4 regions of the Rhizobium sp. PAMB 3182 genome follow, and region 1 is predicted to be linked to each of the others. Evidence: predicted binding sites of a transcription regulator. Region 1 holds the regulator's gene; each other region holds the start of a gene.

Region 1 (3,738 bases):
ATTTTCGCCGGCTGATCGCCCCGCTGCCGATTCTCTTCTCCATGGCTCTTGCCGGCTGGTGGTTCGTCTACCAGGTGCTGCGGTCGAGCTCGGCGCTCGACAACCAGTTCGTCGGCGATCAGGTGCGCACCAAGCTGGAATTCTCGGTGTTCGCGGTGTTCGATTCCGTCGGTCTCAGCGTTGCCGGCCTGCTGGCGCCTGTGATCGGCTGGCTTTTCGTGATTGCGGCGACCGCGATCGCCACGCGCAAAGTACCGGGCTTCCGGCAGCTCGGCGCATCGGCGCTGCTGCTCGCGGGCTGGATCGCGCTCAACATCGCCATGTTCGCGCCAGCCTTCAAGCCGGATCACCGCTACATCATTCCGTCGCTTCCCGCTCTGTCGATCCTGATGGCGGTCGGCCTCGCCTCCTTCGATCGCGAGACGACATCACGCTATCTAAGCCTGTTTCTCAAATTCTCGGCGATCGGCCTGGCCCTCACCTTCGCCATCCTCTACGGCGTCTCGGCGCAGCTGCTGAGTGCCAAGGTAACGGTTGCGATCGTGGTTGCCATTGCCCTCGGCCTGCTTCTCGTCTGGCGCATCGCCAATCGCCAGGCCTTCCGGCCCAAGGTTCTGGCGCTCTCCGCCCTGCCTATGGCGATCCTGCTTGCCATCTATCCCGTCGTCGCCGCCTTCGGCATGCCCGACCTTGGAAAGCCGATCGCCGACAAGGTCGCCCAACTCGACCTGCCCGCCGACGACATCGTCTTCCTGGGGTCTGACATCGTCGCCTCCGAGGCACGGTTGCACAGCGGCGTCGAACGACCTTTCCTGCAGCGACGAAAGCTTGCGGACGTCGAAGCCGGCGATCGCTTCAAGGCCGTCATCACGCTGGAGAAGACGGAAGCCGACCGGCTCGCCGCCGACGGGTACGACGTGACGGCGGTCAGTGGCGGCTGGCGTTCGATCGATCCGGCCGTCCTCATGAAGGCCGTTCTCTCCGGCACGCTCGCCGAGGCACGCGCAGCGGAAGCCGAGCGCGCCTACATCGCAGTCGATCCGGCTCGCTAACGCTCATAGCCGACCCGCAGCAGGAAAAATCGGCAGTTCCTGCGACACCGGCCCCCGCTTTCACGATATTTTAGGCACTTGCGGAACACAGTGGGAACATATAGTGTCCGTTCTGTATTTGTTTCATGATTCTGGAAGGTGCCGATTCATGCTGACGCGAAAGCAACAGGAACTGCTTCTCTTCATTCACGAGCGGATGAAGGAATCCGGCGTTCCGCCATCCTTTGACGAGATGAAGGATGCACTCAATCTCGCGTCCAAGTCCGGCATTCACCGGCTGATCACGGCGCTCGAGGAGCGCGGCTTCATCCGCCGCCTGCCGAACCGGGCGCGCGCGCTGGAGGTCATCAAGCTTCCCGAAGCCTATTCGCCGAGCCTGCAGCCACGGCGCGGCTTTTCGCCAAGCGTCATCGAAGGCAGCCTCGGCAAGCCGAAGCTCGCCCCGGCGCCCAAGGCACCGGAACCTGCGAACGACACCGTCAGCGTCCCGGTCATGGGCCGCATCGCCGCCGGTGTGCCGATCTCCGCCATCCAGAACAACACGCACAGCCTGTCCGTGCCGATGGAAATGCTGGGCTCCGGCGAACACTATGCGCTGGAGGTCAAGGGCGACTCGATGATCGAGGCCGGCATCCTCGATGGCGATACCGTCATCATCAAGAATGTCAGCAGCGCCAATCCGGGCGAGATCGTCGTGGCCTTGGTCGACGACGAGGAAGCAACGCTCAAGCGCTTCCGCCGCAAGGGTGCGTCGATTGCACTCGAAGCCGCCAACCCGGCCTATGAGACGCGTATCTTCGCCTCCGATCGGGTGAAGGTCCAAGGCAAGCTCGTCGGCCTCATCCGCCGCTATCACTGACCGGTGACACGCCTGGCTGCGTCCGTATCACGCGGATGCGGAACAAGCGGCCATGTGGCTGTTTCCTGCGTGGCCAGGAAGCTATTTGCCCGCCAGTCATAATATCGATGCCGGGTCCAGGGGCGGTCGATTGCGCCGACTGCCGTCCTGGCCTCAAAGCCGATGCCATCCAACGCCGCATGGAGTTCGATCGATCCGGTTCTTCGCAGACGTTCCGCCGTAAGCAATGTCGCGCCCGAGCGGCACGTGTCGTAGCCGAGCCGGAACGGCACGATGACCACATCGGCGATGTCGCAGGCGGGTCCGGCATAGGCGGGTTTTTCCACCGTCACCACCCGCAATGCGGTTCCGCCCGACGCCGTAACCTGACCGGCGCACCAGGCGGCCTTCCTGCAGTGGAAGGGGGATATCTCTCCATTCAGGGCCGTCTCCATGGCCAATCGCTCCGCATTCAAGACGGAGGCCGGCAGCCGTGGCGGTTCTCCTCCTTCTCCTCCTCCTGTCCGGTCAGGCGGGACCGGATCCCCATCCGCCATGTCCGGCCCCTCACCCTTCGGCATGGCGAGCGCCCGCTGCCATTGTTCGAAGATGAAAGATGGCGGACGACTGCGGTTGGTCTCGAGCCGTCCATCGGCAATGCGGGCCACCAGCCTGCCGTCCTCGCTGATAATCAGCGCAGGAGACGAGTTTGTCGGTCCGTACGCGATCAGCGCAACCGCCGCGGCCATCAGCGGCAGGCCAAGATATCTGAGACGACTGCGCAACAGGACCAGGAGCAGAAAGCCGGCGACTGAGAGTTCGAAGGCGTAGGGAGGCAGGCGTCCGGATGACACGCCGCTGTCCCAGCCGGTGACATCTCGGGCCACCGCGATGACGATGTCCAACCCAACCCCCATGAGGCGTAGCGGCCAATGCTCGAGCCCAAACGGCATGGCGAGGACGGAGACCAAGCCGGCCGGCATGACCACGAAGGTGACGACCGGCATGGCGATGAGATTGGCGGCAAAGCCATAGGGTGCGAGGCGGTAGAAATGCTCCAGCGCGAAGACCGCCGTTGCCGTCCCGCCGATCGCCGATGTGAGCGCCAGCGCCGAAGCAAACCCGCCGGCTTTCGCGGCAAGGGCGATGATACCGGACCGGCGACGCGGAGCGCTCCGGTCCACCGAGCGCATCCGCCACCATCTGTATCCCGCCACAAGCGCCACCGTCGCGGCAAATGACATCTGGAAGCTCGGCCCCATGACGGCGGACGGCGTGACGGTGAGAATGATCAGCGCCGCGAGCGCGACGTTCCTGAGACTGATCGCCGGCCGGTCGATGAGGACTGCGACCAGCATCAATGCCAGCATGATGAAGGCGCGGATCGCTGATACCTGCAGCCCGGAGATCAGCAGATAGCCGAATGCCCCGGCCAGGGCAGCGGCTGCGGCCCACTTCTTGACCGAGAAGCGTTGCACGAGGGCCGGGAACAGGGCGAGCGCCGTGCGCAGGCCGGCAAAGAAGAGGCCGGCTGCGAGCGCCATGTGCAAGCCGGAAATGGCGATCACATGCGCCAATCCCGACATGCGCAAGGCTTCCGCCGTCTCATCCGACAGCGCACGTCTCTGGCCGGTGACGATGGCCGAGGCAAACGCCCCGGTGTCGCCAGCAAGCGTCGCTCGAATCCGGGCGGAAATCGTGTCGCGCAGCATCTCGATCGCAAGCCGGGCGCGGTCAAGAAGGGATGCACGCTGCCCCACAGCCACTTCTTCGGGAGAACCGTAGAAGAAACCGACCGCACCGATCCCCTGGTAGTAGGAGAAGAACGCGAAGTCATAGCCGCCAGGC
Region 2 (3,738 bases), 300 kb from region 1:
GCGCGGGGTCACGTCCGAGGAGAAGGCGAGTGCCTTGGTCGGATGGCCGTCGACGCGGATGACGCCGGCGTCGCCGCCCGGCAGCTGCAGCGAGTTGCCCTGGATCAGCGTGTCGTACTGTTCGTAGACCCAGCGTCGGCTCGACTGGTTGGGCGAGCCCACCAGCGTCAGCAGTGCTTGGTTGTAATCTTCGGGTTCGGCAACGAGATTGGCCGGGAGGACCGCCGGAACGGTCGGCTCGCGCCACGGGCGGTCGTATTCGGGTGCTTCGTCGCCCAGTTCCTTGATCGGCAGGTTGGCGACTTCCTCGCCCTGGTGCAGCACACGGAAGCGCAGGTCGTCCGTGGTCTTGCCGACGATGGCGAAGTCGAGGCCCCATTTGACGAAGATCGCCTTGGCTTCCTCTTCCTTCTCGGGGCTCAGCACCATGAGCATGCGCTCCTGGCTTTCCGACAGCATCATTTCATAAGCCGTCATCTGCTCTTCGCGGACCGGCACCTGGTCGAGGTTGAGCTCGATGCCGAGGTCGCCCTTGGCGCCCATTTCGACCGCCGAACAGGTGAGGCCCGCAGCACCCATGTCCTGGATGGCGATCACGGCGCCGGTCTGCATCAGTTCGAGGCAGGCTTCCAGCAGGCACTTCTCGGTGAAGGGGTCGCCGACCTGGACGGTCGGGCGCTTCTCCTCGATCGTCTCGTCGAATTCGGCCGAGGCCATGGTGGCGCCGCCGACGCCGTCACGGCCGGTCTTGGCACCGAGATAGACGACGGGGAGGCCGACGCCTTCGGCCTTCGAGTAGAAGATCGCGTCGGACTTTGCGAGACCGGCGGCAAAGGCGTTGACGAGGATGTTGCCGTTGTAACGGGCGTCAAATTCGACTTCCCCGCCAACCGTCGGAACGCCGAAGGAATTGCCGTAGCCACCGACGCCGGAAACGACGCCGGAGACCAGGTGACGGGTCTTCGGATGATCCGGCTCGCCGAAGCGCAGCGCGTTCATGGCGGCGACCGGACGGGCGCCCATGGTGAAGACGTCGCGCAGGATGCCGCCAACGCCGGTCGCTGCACCCTGATAGGGTTCGATGTAGGACGGATGGTTGTGGCTTTCCATCTTGAAGACGACGCAATCGCCGTCATCGATGTCGACGACGCCGGCGTTTTCGCCGGGGCCCTGGATGACGCGCGGGCCGGTGGTCGGCAGGGTGCGCAGCCACTTCTTGGAAGACTTGTAGGAGCAGTGCTCGTTCCACATGGCGGAGAAGATGCCGAGTTCGGTGAAGGTCGGTTCGCGGCCGATCAGTTCCAGAATGCGATCGTATTCATCCGGCTTCAGGCCATGGGCGGCGATGAGCTCCGGGGTGATGGCGATGGTATTCGAGATGGTCATGTGTCCAGACGTGTCCGTGCGCGATGGGAGAGGTTTGCCGTCTCTTTATCCCATGTCACGGGCGAGTGCGACAGGAAAATGCCGAGAATAACAGGCGAATCCCGTGTTTTTCCGGAGATACGCAAGAAACGTGGCTATCGGGATGTGGACGCATTCCTTCATCGCTTGACGACATCGATTTACGATGAAATGTTCGCTTTATGTTCTTATTTGGAGATTCAAGCATGCTGGAAGAATTCATTGTCGAGGCGAAGGCCGCTGCCTATGTCGGGGGCGGCAAGCCTGGAGCTTCATCGCGAGCGGCGTCGCATGACATAGGCTATCGGAGGGGACACTGGAGCTATCTCGACAGCTACTTCGGCGGCACGGACTTTCTGGGCCAGGAAACCGTCTGGACCGACGGCGTGCCGGTTTGGGCGATGAACTACTACGGCCGCATATCCGACGATGATGCGATCAACGCCGAGAAGGCGGGATCAATCGTGAAGCAGGCGCGGGCGGCTCTTTACAACGAGGGCCGGTTCCTCGGTGAATTCAAGAGCGAATATCTTGGATATCGCTACGAACATGGGAGCGCGGGTACGCCGCGGAGTTTCCAGGGCGTCGAGAGGATCTACCGCGCGGACCGGGAGGTTTATCGGCTGGATTTCCACGGCGGACTGATCCGTCCTTGAGGACGGATCACGAATAGCTGTCGTAGCTGCTCGTGCCGTTCTCCAGGATCTGGCGCAGCAGCTTGCAACCGCGGTCGACTTCTCTGTCCTCCTTGACCGAGGAGAAGCCGATGCGGATGCGGTGCCAGACGCGTTCGGAGCGGCCGGGTTTGAATTCGTCCTCGTCGTCGACGAGGATGCCCTCGTTGAAAGCGGCATTCTTGAACGTGCCGGAGAGCCAGGGCTCCGGCAGCTTCAGCCAGATGAAGGGCAGGCCGGGCAGGGCGGTGTATTCGAAGCCGGCGAAGTTGGTTTCGAGGATTTTCTGGCGATCCATGATCTTGGCGATGCTGGTCGCTTTGAGATCCGCAGCCTCGCCCGAGAGCACCAGGCGAGCGCAGAGTTCGGCAAACAGATACGGCATGCCGCCGGTGATCATCTTGTGGGCGATGCGGACCCGGTGGGCGTAATGCGGCGGGCAGGCGACCCAGCCGCCGCGCACGCCGGCGGCGACCGATTTCGACAGGCCGCCGACCAGAAAGGTGCGCTCCGGCGCGAATTCCACGAGGCGCGGCGTCTCGTCCCGGCAGAGCGAGCCGTACAGGTCGTCCTCGATCAGCCAGACATTGTACTTGCGGGCGATCTCGGCGATCTGCCTGCGGCGTTCGGCCGGCATGACGACGGCGGTCGGATTGTGGGCCGCCGGCATCAGGAAGGCGATCTTCGGGTGCTGCTGGGCGCAGACGCTTTCGAAATCCTCCGGGATCATGCCGTGTTCGTCGATATTGGCGAGCACCGTGCGGCGGCCGATCAGCGTGGCGCTGCGGGCAATCTGCGAATAGGTCAGGTGCTCGAAGACGATCTTGTCGCCCGGCGAGGTGGCGACCGTCAGCAGGGCCATGATGGCGGCATGGGCGCCGAGCGTCGGCACGACGTTTTCCGCTTCCGGCGCAAAGGCGCCGCGCGTCAGCCATTGCGCACCGGCTTCGAACCAGTGGCGCGGGAAGGTGCGGGTGTAGCTGGCAATCTCGGCAGGATGATCACGGATGATGTCGCCTGTCAGGCGCCCGATCGTTGCGGCCTGGCCGCTGTCGGGTGCGGCAGTCGTGTCGAACCGCAAGGCACCGCTGGGCGCGACGTCCGGGCGTGTGCCCTGCAATGTCATCGCCGGCGGCGTCGCCTGCTGGATTTCCTCACCGCTTTCCGTCTGATCCAGCACATAGGTGCCGCGGCCGACCTCGCCGCTGACCAGTCCACGTTCGTGGATCAGCGAGTAGGCGCGACCGATTGTACCTATTGTCACCCCTATGTCGAATGCCAGGTTCCGCTGGGGCGGAAGCTTCGTCCCCGGCGGCAAGGTGCCGTCGACGATCGCATCTTCGATCCGGTCCGCGAGGCGGACGTATAGAGGGCCGGAGCCCTTGGATATATCGGGAAGCCAAGTTGTCATGGTGACAATTCTATACATTGTCACCCAATGTGAGTCAATTGTATACGACAGTCATGCAAGAGCATTTTTTAACAGAGAAAGGCAGACAGGTGCAATCATGAGACGGGTACAATTCCTTGACGGTGCAATGAATACAATCGGTGCTTCCGCGAAGACGGACAATGCCGTGCGAAAGCCGTCGGGTGTTGAACTGTTGATGGATGCGCTCACCGGTCGCGCCGGCGCTGTCTCGGCAAGCTTCCAGGAATG
Region 3 (3,738 bases), 970 kb from region 1:
CGGCTCGGCGGATGCGGCGGCCGCGATCCGCGGGCTCATGCGGTTCTGGAGCGCCGACGCCGTGGACCCGGCACGCCTTTCGCAACTGGCGCTCTCACTTGGCGCCGACGTGCCGATGTGCCTTTCCGGCCGTCCGCTGGTGGCGCGCGGGATCGGCGAGGAGATCGAGACGCTCCGGGACTTTCCCACGTTTCATCTCGTCCTCGTCAATCCGCTGAAGGAAGTGTCGACGCCGGCCATCTTCCGGCGTCTGACGGAAAAGAACAATCCGCCACTGCCGACGTTGCCGAGCGCGGGCCCCGCAGACGCGAAGGCGTGGATCGACTATCTCGCGGCCTGCCGCAATGACCTGCAGCCGCCGGCCGAAGAGGTTCTGCCGGAGATCGCGAACGTGATCGCGATGCTGACTGAAGGCGGTGCGCTGCTTGCGCGCATGTCCGGCTCCGGCGCGACCTGCTTCGGGCTCTACACCGATCAGCAGGCGGCACAGCAGGCAGCAGACGCCCTTCGGCAAGCGCGGCCAGAATGGTATGTTGAGGCAACGCAGACAACGGAAGACCGGACATGAGCACGACGCAAACCGAACGCCCCTTCATTCCCGTTGGCATCGCCGTGCTGACGGTATCGGACACGCGAACGCTTGCCGATGACCGCTCCGGCGACACCCTGGTGGCGCGGATCGCTGAGGCCGGACACCGGCTCATCGACCGGGCGATCGTGCCCGACGACAAGGACCGCATTCGCGCGCAGGTAGAAGCCTGGACGCTGTCTGCAGACATCGACGTGGTGATCACCACAGGCGGTACGGGCTTTACCGGCCGCGACGTGACGCCGGAAGCGCTGGAGCCCCTGTTCGAAAAACGCATGGACGGTTTCTCGGAGGTCTTCCATCGCATCTCCTTCGACAAGATCGGCACGTCGACGATCCAGTCGCGGGCGACGGGCGGGGTGGCGAACGCCACCTTCATCTTCGTGCTGCCGGGCTCGCCCGGCGCCTGCAAGGACGCCTGGGACGGCATTCTGAAGGCGCAGCTCGACTACCGCCACATGCCCTGCAATTTTGTGGAAATCATGCCGCGCCTCGACGAACACCTGCGCCGTAGCTGACGCACAACTCATGGCGAACGGTCAGGCCGCCCGGGCAGCCCTGGCCACCCATGACGGGATGACTTCGCTGCTCAGCGTCTTCGCCTTGCTGCTGGCGGCGACCTCGGCCAGATGCTTGCCGGACCGGACGAGATCGAGCGCCTGGCGCTTTGGAATGAGGAACCCGTATTCCAGCGGCTTGCGGCCGCGGCGAAAGCGCTTGAGGAACGGCAGGCGGTAATTGCGCGAGGGTGAGAAGCGGGCCGGCAGCTTGTTCAGCGACAGGTATTCGAGCAGTTCCTCGACCCAGCCGGTCTGCGGCCGCGCACCCGGTTCGAGCAGGAGTATCCACTCGCCCCGCGCCTTGCTGACCACCTCACCCAGATCCCAGTCTTCGTGATAGCGGCAACCTGCCGCCTCGGCCACCCGGGCAGATCCGTCCTGCGACCCACGGTCGAGCACCACGACGTCGCTGACCAACCCTTCAACAGCTCCGGCGACCAGCACTGACAGGGTCTGCGCCAATTCCGGTTCCTGATCCTGGCATTCCATGATGACTGTCAACATGGGGTTATGATTATCGCGCCGCACAACCGAATGCCACAAAAAAATAAAGTTCTGTACTTGCTTTGTTCTCATTTCCTCGTTACGAATTAGAACAGAGACGAGGGAACAAGCAGATTCCCTTAACGGAGAAGTCCCAATGGCAAGCTTGAACCATTCGGGGCAGGACGCTTTTGCGCCTGCCAATACGGCTGATATTGCCAATTCGCTGATCAAGACATCCGGCCTGCGGATCGACATCGATCGCCGCAAGGGACGCGGTGCGGGGCTAAACCCCGGCGGCCGCTTCGAGAAGCATGAGACCGTCAGCTTCGACGACGGCTGGAGCACGCTGGAAGACCTGCCCGTCTTCAAGACCGATGTGCAGGTTGAAAAGCCGCGCTCGATCATCACCCGCAACGAATCCCCCGACATTCCCTTCGACCGTTCGATCAACCCCTATCGCGGTTGCGAGCACGGCTGCATCTATTGCTTCGCCCGGCCGACGCATGCCTTCATGGGGCTTTCACCGGGGCTGGAATTCGAGTCCAAGCTGTTTGCCAAGCCGGATGCCGCAAAGCTTCTGGAGCGGGAGATTTCCAAGCCCGGCTACCGTCCACGGGCGATCGCCATCGGCACCAATACCGACCCCTATCAGCCGGTGGAGAAGGAATGGCGGATCATGCGCCAGATCCTCGAAGTGCTGCTGGCCGCCAGCCATCCCGTCGGCATCGTCACCAAGTCGGCGATGGTGATGCGCGACATCGACCTCTTGTCGAAGCTCGCCGAGAAGGGCCTCGCCAAGGTGACGATCTCCGTGACGACGCTCGACAGGAAGCTGGCGCGGGCAATGGAACCACGGGCAGCGACGCCGGCCAAGCGGCTGGAGACGATCAAGGCGCTTTCGGATGCCGGCATTCCGACGGGCATCCTGACGGCGCCGATCATTCCCGCGCTCAACGACCACGAGATCGAGCGGCTGCTCGATTCCGGCAAGGCAGCGGGCGCGTGCGAGGCCGGCTACGTGCTGCTGCGCCTGCCGCTGGAAGTCAGCCCCCTCTTCCGCGACTGGCTGCTGCAGCATTACCCGGACCGCTACCGTCACGTCATGTCGCTGGTGCGCTCCATGCGCGGCGGCAAGGACTACGACGCCGAGTTCGGCAAGCGCATGAAGGGCGCCGGTCCCTATGCCTGGCAGATCAGCCGGCGCTTCGAACTGGCGACCAAGCGGCTGGGTCTCGCCCGCCGGCAGATGCCACTGCGCGACGACCTGTTCGTGCCGCCGGACGGCGGCGGTGTGCAGTTGTCGCTGCTCTAGACATAAAGCTTTCCGGGAGGTTCCGCCTGCCTCTCCTCCCGGATAGCCCCCGGATGCCGCCAGGATGCGTTCCCGTTCCACCCGCCCTTGTGCGGGGACGCTCCCTCGGGCTGCGATATGACTTCCAGCCCGATCCGGGGGCTTGCAGGAAATCGAGGCGGCGTGCAAACGTCCGCGTATGAAACGCCGCACGCCGCCCGATTCTCCTGACCTTTTCCCGCCGGCCATTGGTCCCGACTTCGATATCGAGACGCGCAAGAAGAAGGCCGGCTACTGGCCTGTCGCCGGCGCCGACGAAGCCGGCCGAGGGCCGCTCGCCGGTCCCGTGGTGGCCGCGGCTGTGATCCTCGACCCGGACAATATCCCGCTCGGCCTCAACGATTCCAAGAAGCTGTCGGCTGCCAGACGCGAGGCCCTGTTCGAGGAGATCCTGACCTCGGCGCTTTCCGTCGGCATTGCCTCTTCCGGACCGGCGCGCATCGACCGGACGGACATCCTGAAGGCCAGCCTTGACGCCATGCGCCGCGCGGTCCTGGGCCTCACGCTCAAGCCGGCCATGGTGCTGGTCGATGGCCGCGACGTGCCGAAGGGCCTGCCCTGTGCCGGTGACGCCATCATCAAGGGCGATGCCCGCAGCCTGTCGATTGCGGCTGCCTCCATTGTCGCCAAGGTGACGCGCGACCGTATGATGGAAGAGGCTGACCGGATCTTTCCGGCCTATGGCTTTGCCGGCCATGCCGGCTACGGAACCGCCATCCACAGGGCCGCCATCGAACTTCACGGCGGCTGCA
Region 4 (3,738 bases), 590 kb from region 1:
CGAACCTTCTCGACCTTGCCGTCCGTCACCCGCCAGACATAAGACCCGTCCGAATCCCACTGCACGGCGAGCGGATCGACGGACGGATAATTGTCGCCGCCGAATTTCATCAACACTGTGAATGCCATGCCGGCGCGCAGCTTGTCGTCCGTGTTGGGAATGCGGGCCCGAACCTTGAAGGTGCGGCTCGCCTCATCGATACGGTTGTCGACGGCTTCAATCTCGCCGGAAAACACCTCGCCGGGCCGCGCCACCGCCGTCGCCTGAACCGGCTGTCCGGCTTCCATCCCGGCGGCAAACCGCTCGGGCGCCCAGAAGTCGACAAGCAGCTCGGACCGGTTGTCGACGGTTACGATCGCGGTCGAGGTCGTCACGTAGTCGCCGACGCTGACCGGAATGATGCCGGCGACGCCATCGATCGGCGAGACGATATCCCGCCGCTTCAGCGTCAGCTCAGCATTGTCGAGGGCGAGCTTCGCCGACTTGGCGTCGATCTCGGATTCCACCAGGCTGACGCGCGAAACGGTCGACTTCGCATTCTTGTAGATCGACAGCTTCTCTTCCGCGCTTTCCAGCGCCACCTGCGCCTGGTCGCGGGCGATCACCTGTTCCTCGCGGTCAAGGCTGGCGATCACCTCGCCCTTCTTCACCCGGTCGCCCGAGCGGATATTGACCGCGGCGATATTGCCGGAGGCCTGCGGCGCGATGACGACGGACTCGATCGCCTCGCCATTGCCGATGGCCGTCAGCTGATCGTTGACGACCCCCTCTCCGGCCGGCGCGGTGACGACGACGGTAGGACCGCTGCGAAATCCGCCGCGGCCACGACCTTCGCCCGCTCCGGGCGCGCTTTCACTCTTCGGGGCGATGGCGGCAACCACCTCCTGCGACAGGCCCATCTTCTGCAACAGGGCACCGGCTCCGGGTACAAACGTCACCCACACATAAAGACCGGCACACAGAACGATCAGGCTCAAAACCAGCTGTTTCCACAGACGCATCAATTTCTCCGGGGGGTGGCAGAGTTCTGCATGCGACCTTTGGTTCCGCCCCTGGTCGCCCGCTCTGCTCACGGTTCGTCAGGCTGCATTATGATTTAATCCTAAAATGCGACAAGCGAAACAAGATTACAATTTGGTCATGTTCGATCACAGTTGCGTTTGATTTAGCGGCAAACCCCATCAATTCATGGGGTAAGTGCGCCTTTTGTTCTCTTTCTTTTGCCTTTTGGAACCGAATCACTACATTGAGCCGCATGATCGGTGGTTATGACGACATTCCCTTTTTCGACGAGGAACCCGAACCTAGGACGCCCGCCGCCCCCGCGCCGTCGGCCGGAGGCATCGCCGCCCGCGCCATGGCCGCACGTGGCCAGAAGCGCGCCCCGGATTATCTCTCGGGCCTGAACCCGGAACAGCGCGAAGCGGTGGAGACGACGGAGGGCCCGGTGCTGGTGCTGGCCGGCGCCGGCACGGGCAAGACCCGCGTCCTGACCACCCGCATCGCCCATATTCTCTCGACCGGCCACGCCTTCCCCTCGCAGATCCTCGCCGTCACCTTCACCAACAAGGCCGCGCGCGAGATGAAGGAGCGCATCGGCCTGTTGCTCGGCGATGCCGTCGAAGGCATGCCATGGCTCGGCACCTTCCACTCGATCGGCGTCAAGCTGTTGCGCCGCCATGCCGAGGTCGTCGGGCTGAGGTCCGACTTCACCATACTCGACACCGACGACGTCATCCGGCTGATCAAGCAGATCATCCAGGCCGAAGAGCTGGACGACAAGCGCTGGCCGGCCAAGCAGTTCGCCGGCATGATCGACAACTGGAAGAACAAGGGGCTGACGCCGGAGCAGATACCGGAAGGCGACGCCCGCGCCTTTGCGAACGGCAAGGGCCGCGAACTCTACAGGGCCTATCAGGCTCGGCTGAAGACGCTAAACGCCTGCGATTTCGGCGACCTCCTCCTGCATCCGATCCATATCTTCCGCAGCGAGCCCGGCATCCTCAAGGATTACCACCGCCGCTTCAAATACATCCTCGTCGACGAGTATCAGGACACCAACACCGCCCAGTACATGTGGCTGCGGCTCCTGGCCCAGCGGCCGAAGGGCGAGCCGATCAATGTCTGCTGCGTCGGCGACGACGACCAGTCGATCTATGGCTGGCGCGGCGCGGAGGTCGACAACATCCTGCGCTTCGAGAAGGATTTTCCGGGCGCCAAGGTCATCCGGCTGGAGCGCAATTACCGCTCGACCGAGCACATCCTCGGCGCCGCCGGCCACCTGATCGCCCACAATGAGGGCCGCCTCGGCAAGACGCTGTTTACCGACCGCACCGACCCGGACGACGACAAGGTACAGGTCCACAATGCCTGGGATTCGGAGGAAGAGGCCCGCGCCATCGGCGAGGAAATCGAGCAGCTCCAGCGCGAGAAACACAATCTCAACGACATGGCGATCCTGGTGCGCGCCTCCTTCCAGATGCGCGAATTCGAAGACCGCTTCGTCACGCTGGGCCTCAACTACCGCGTCATCGGCGGCCCGCGCTTCTACGAGCGCCTCGAGATCCGCGACGCCATGGCCTATTTCCGCCTCGTCTGCCAGCCGGCCGACGACCTCGCCTTCGAGCGCATCATCAACACGCCGAAGCGCGGCCTTGGCGACGCGAGCGTCCGCCAGTTGCACGATTACGCCCGCGCCCGCGACATTCCCATGCTCGCCGCCGCGGCGGAAGTGATCGAGACCGACGAGTTCAAGCCGAAGCCGCGCAAGGCGCTGTTCGACGTCGTGACCGATTTCCGCCGCTGGCAGTCGCTGCTGGAAAACACGCCGCACACCGAGCTCGCCGAACAGATCCTCGACGAAAGCGGCTATACCGCCATGTGGCAGGCCGACAAATCGGCAGAAGCGCCGGGGCGACTGGAAAACCTGAAGGAACTGATCCGCTCGATGGAGGGGTTCGAGTCGCTGCGCGGCTTCCTCGAACACGTCTCGCTGGTCATGGATGTCGAGCAGAACGAAAACCTAGACGCCGTCTCGATTATGACGCTGCATTCCGCCAAGGGACTGGAATTCGAGACCGTCTTCCTGCCCGGCTGGGAGGAAGGCCTGTTCCCGCACCAGCGCTCGCTCGACGAAAGCGGCCGCGCCGGACTGGAGGAAGAACGCCGCCTCGCCTATGTCGGCATCACTAGGGCAAAGCGCCGCTGCCATATATGGTTCGTCAACAACCGCCGCATTCACGGCCTCTGGCAGTCGACCATCCCGTCACGCTTCCTCGACGAACTGCCGACCACCCATGTCGAGGTCGCCGAGGTGGAAACCTCCTATGGCGGCTATGGACGCGGCAGCTACGGCCAGTCGCGCTTCGACACGGCCGATCCGTTCAACAATTCCTATTCGACACCCGGCTGGAAGCGTGCCCAGGCCAACCGCACCGAGGCGACCCGCTCGAACTGGGGCAACCGCTCCGGCCACGCCGTCGAACGCATCGGCTACGGCGAATCCGGCCCGCGCGGCCGCACCATCGACGGCGAACTGGTCGCCAAGTCGACCAGCGACACCCCCTCCGCCTTCACCGTCGGCGACCGCGTCTTCCACCAGAAATTCGGCAACGGCAACGTCTCCGCCATCGAGGGCAACAAACTCACGGTCGATTTCGACAAAGCGGGGCAGAAGCGCGTGCTGGATGGGTTCGTGGCGCGGGTGTGATCAAACAAGCGTGCCCAAGAATGCATCTC

What was found. The regulator LexA, encoded in region 1, represses DNA repair genes until DNA is damaged. The targets are predictions, from matches to a motif close to TGTTCNNNNTGTGTTCNG.
Region 2: the regulator LexA is predicted to act here: its motif matches at 1,577-1,594, upstream of ACU5AZ_RS19755 (DUF5680 domain-containing protein).
Region 3: the regulator LexA is predicted to act here: its motif matches at 1,706-1,723, upstream of ACU5AZ_RS06175 (glycosyl transferase).
Region 4: the regulator LexA is predicted to act here: its motif matches at 1,197-1,214, upstream of ACU5AZ_RS18380 (ATP-dependent helicase).

Annotation. Positions count from the first base shown of each region.
Region 1 covers NZ_CM128607.1:250,846-254,583, forward strand. The annotation lists gene ACU5AZ_RS01355 (ArnT family glycosyltransferase) at 1-1,052, shown strand, start outside; gene lexA (transcriptional repressor LexA) at 1,201-1,911, shown strand; gene ACU5AZ_RS01365 (ComEC/Rec2 family competence protein) at 1,905-3,738, opposite strand, start outside.
Region 2 covers NZ_CM128607.1:4,126,540-4,130,277, forward strand. The annotation lists gene purL (phosphoribosylformylglycinamidine synthase subunit PurL) at 1-1,386, opposite strand, end outside; gene ACU5AZ_RS19755 (DUF5680 domain-containing protein) at 1,611-2,060, shown strand; gene ACU5AZ_RS19760 (aminotransferase-like domain-containing protein) at 2,068-3,489, opposite strand; gene ACU5AZ_RS19765 (DUF1127 domain-containing protein) at 3,617-3,738, shown strand, end outside.
Region 3 covers NZ_CM128607.1:1,216,573-1,220,310, forward strand. The annotation lists gene ACU5AZ_RS06165 (4-(cytidine 5'-diphospho)-2-C-methyl-D-erythritol kinase) at 1-568, shown strand, start outside; gene moaB (molybdenum cofactor biosynthesis protein B) at 565-1,107, shown strand; gene ACU5AZ_RS06175 (glycosyl transferase) at 1,129-1,653, opposite strand; gene ACU5AZ_RS06180 (PA0069 family radical SAM protein) at 1,790-2,947, shown strand; gene ACU5AZ_RS06185 (ribonuclease HII) at 3,126-3,738, shown strand, end outside.
Region 4 covers NZ_CM128607.1:3,839,320-3,843,057, reverse strand. The annotation lists gene ACU5AZ_RS18385 (efflux RND transporter periplasmic adaptor subunit) at 1-1,001, opposite strand, end outside; gene ACU5AZ_RS18380 (ATP-dependent helicase) at 1,256-3,709, shown strand; gene ACU5AZ_RS18375 (ATP-dependent nuclease) at 3,710-3,738, opposite strand, start outside.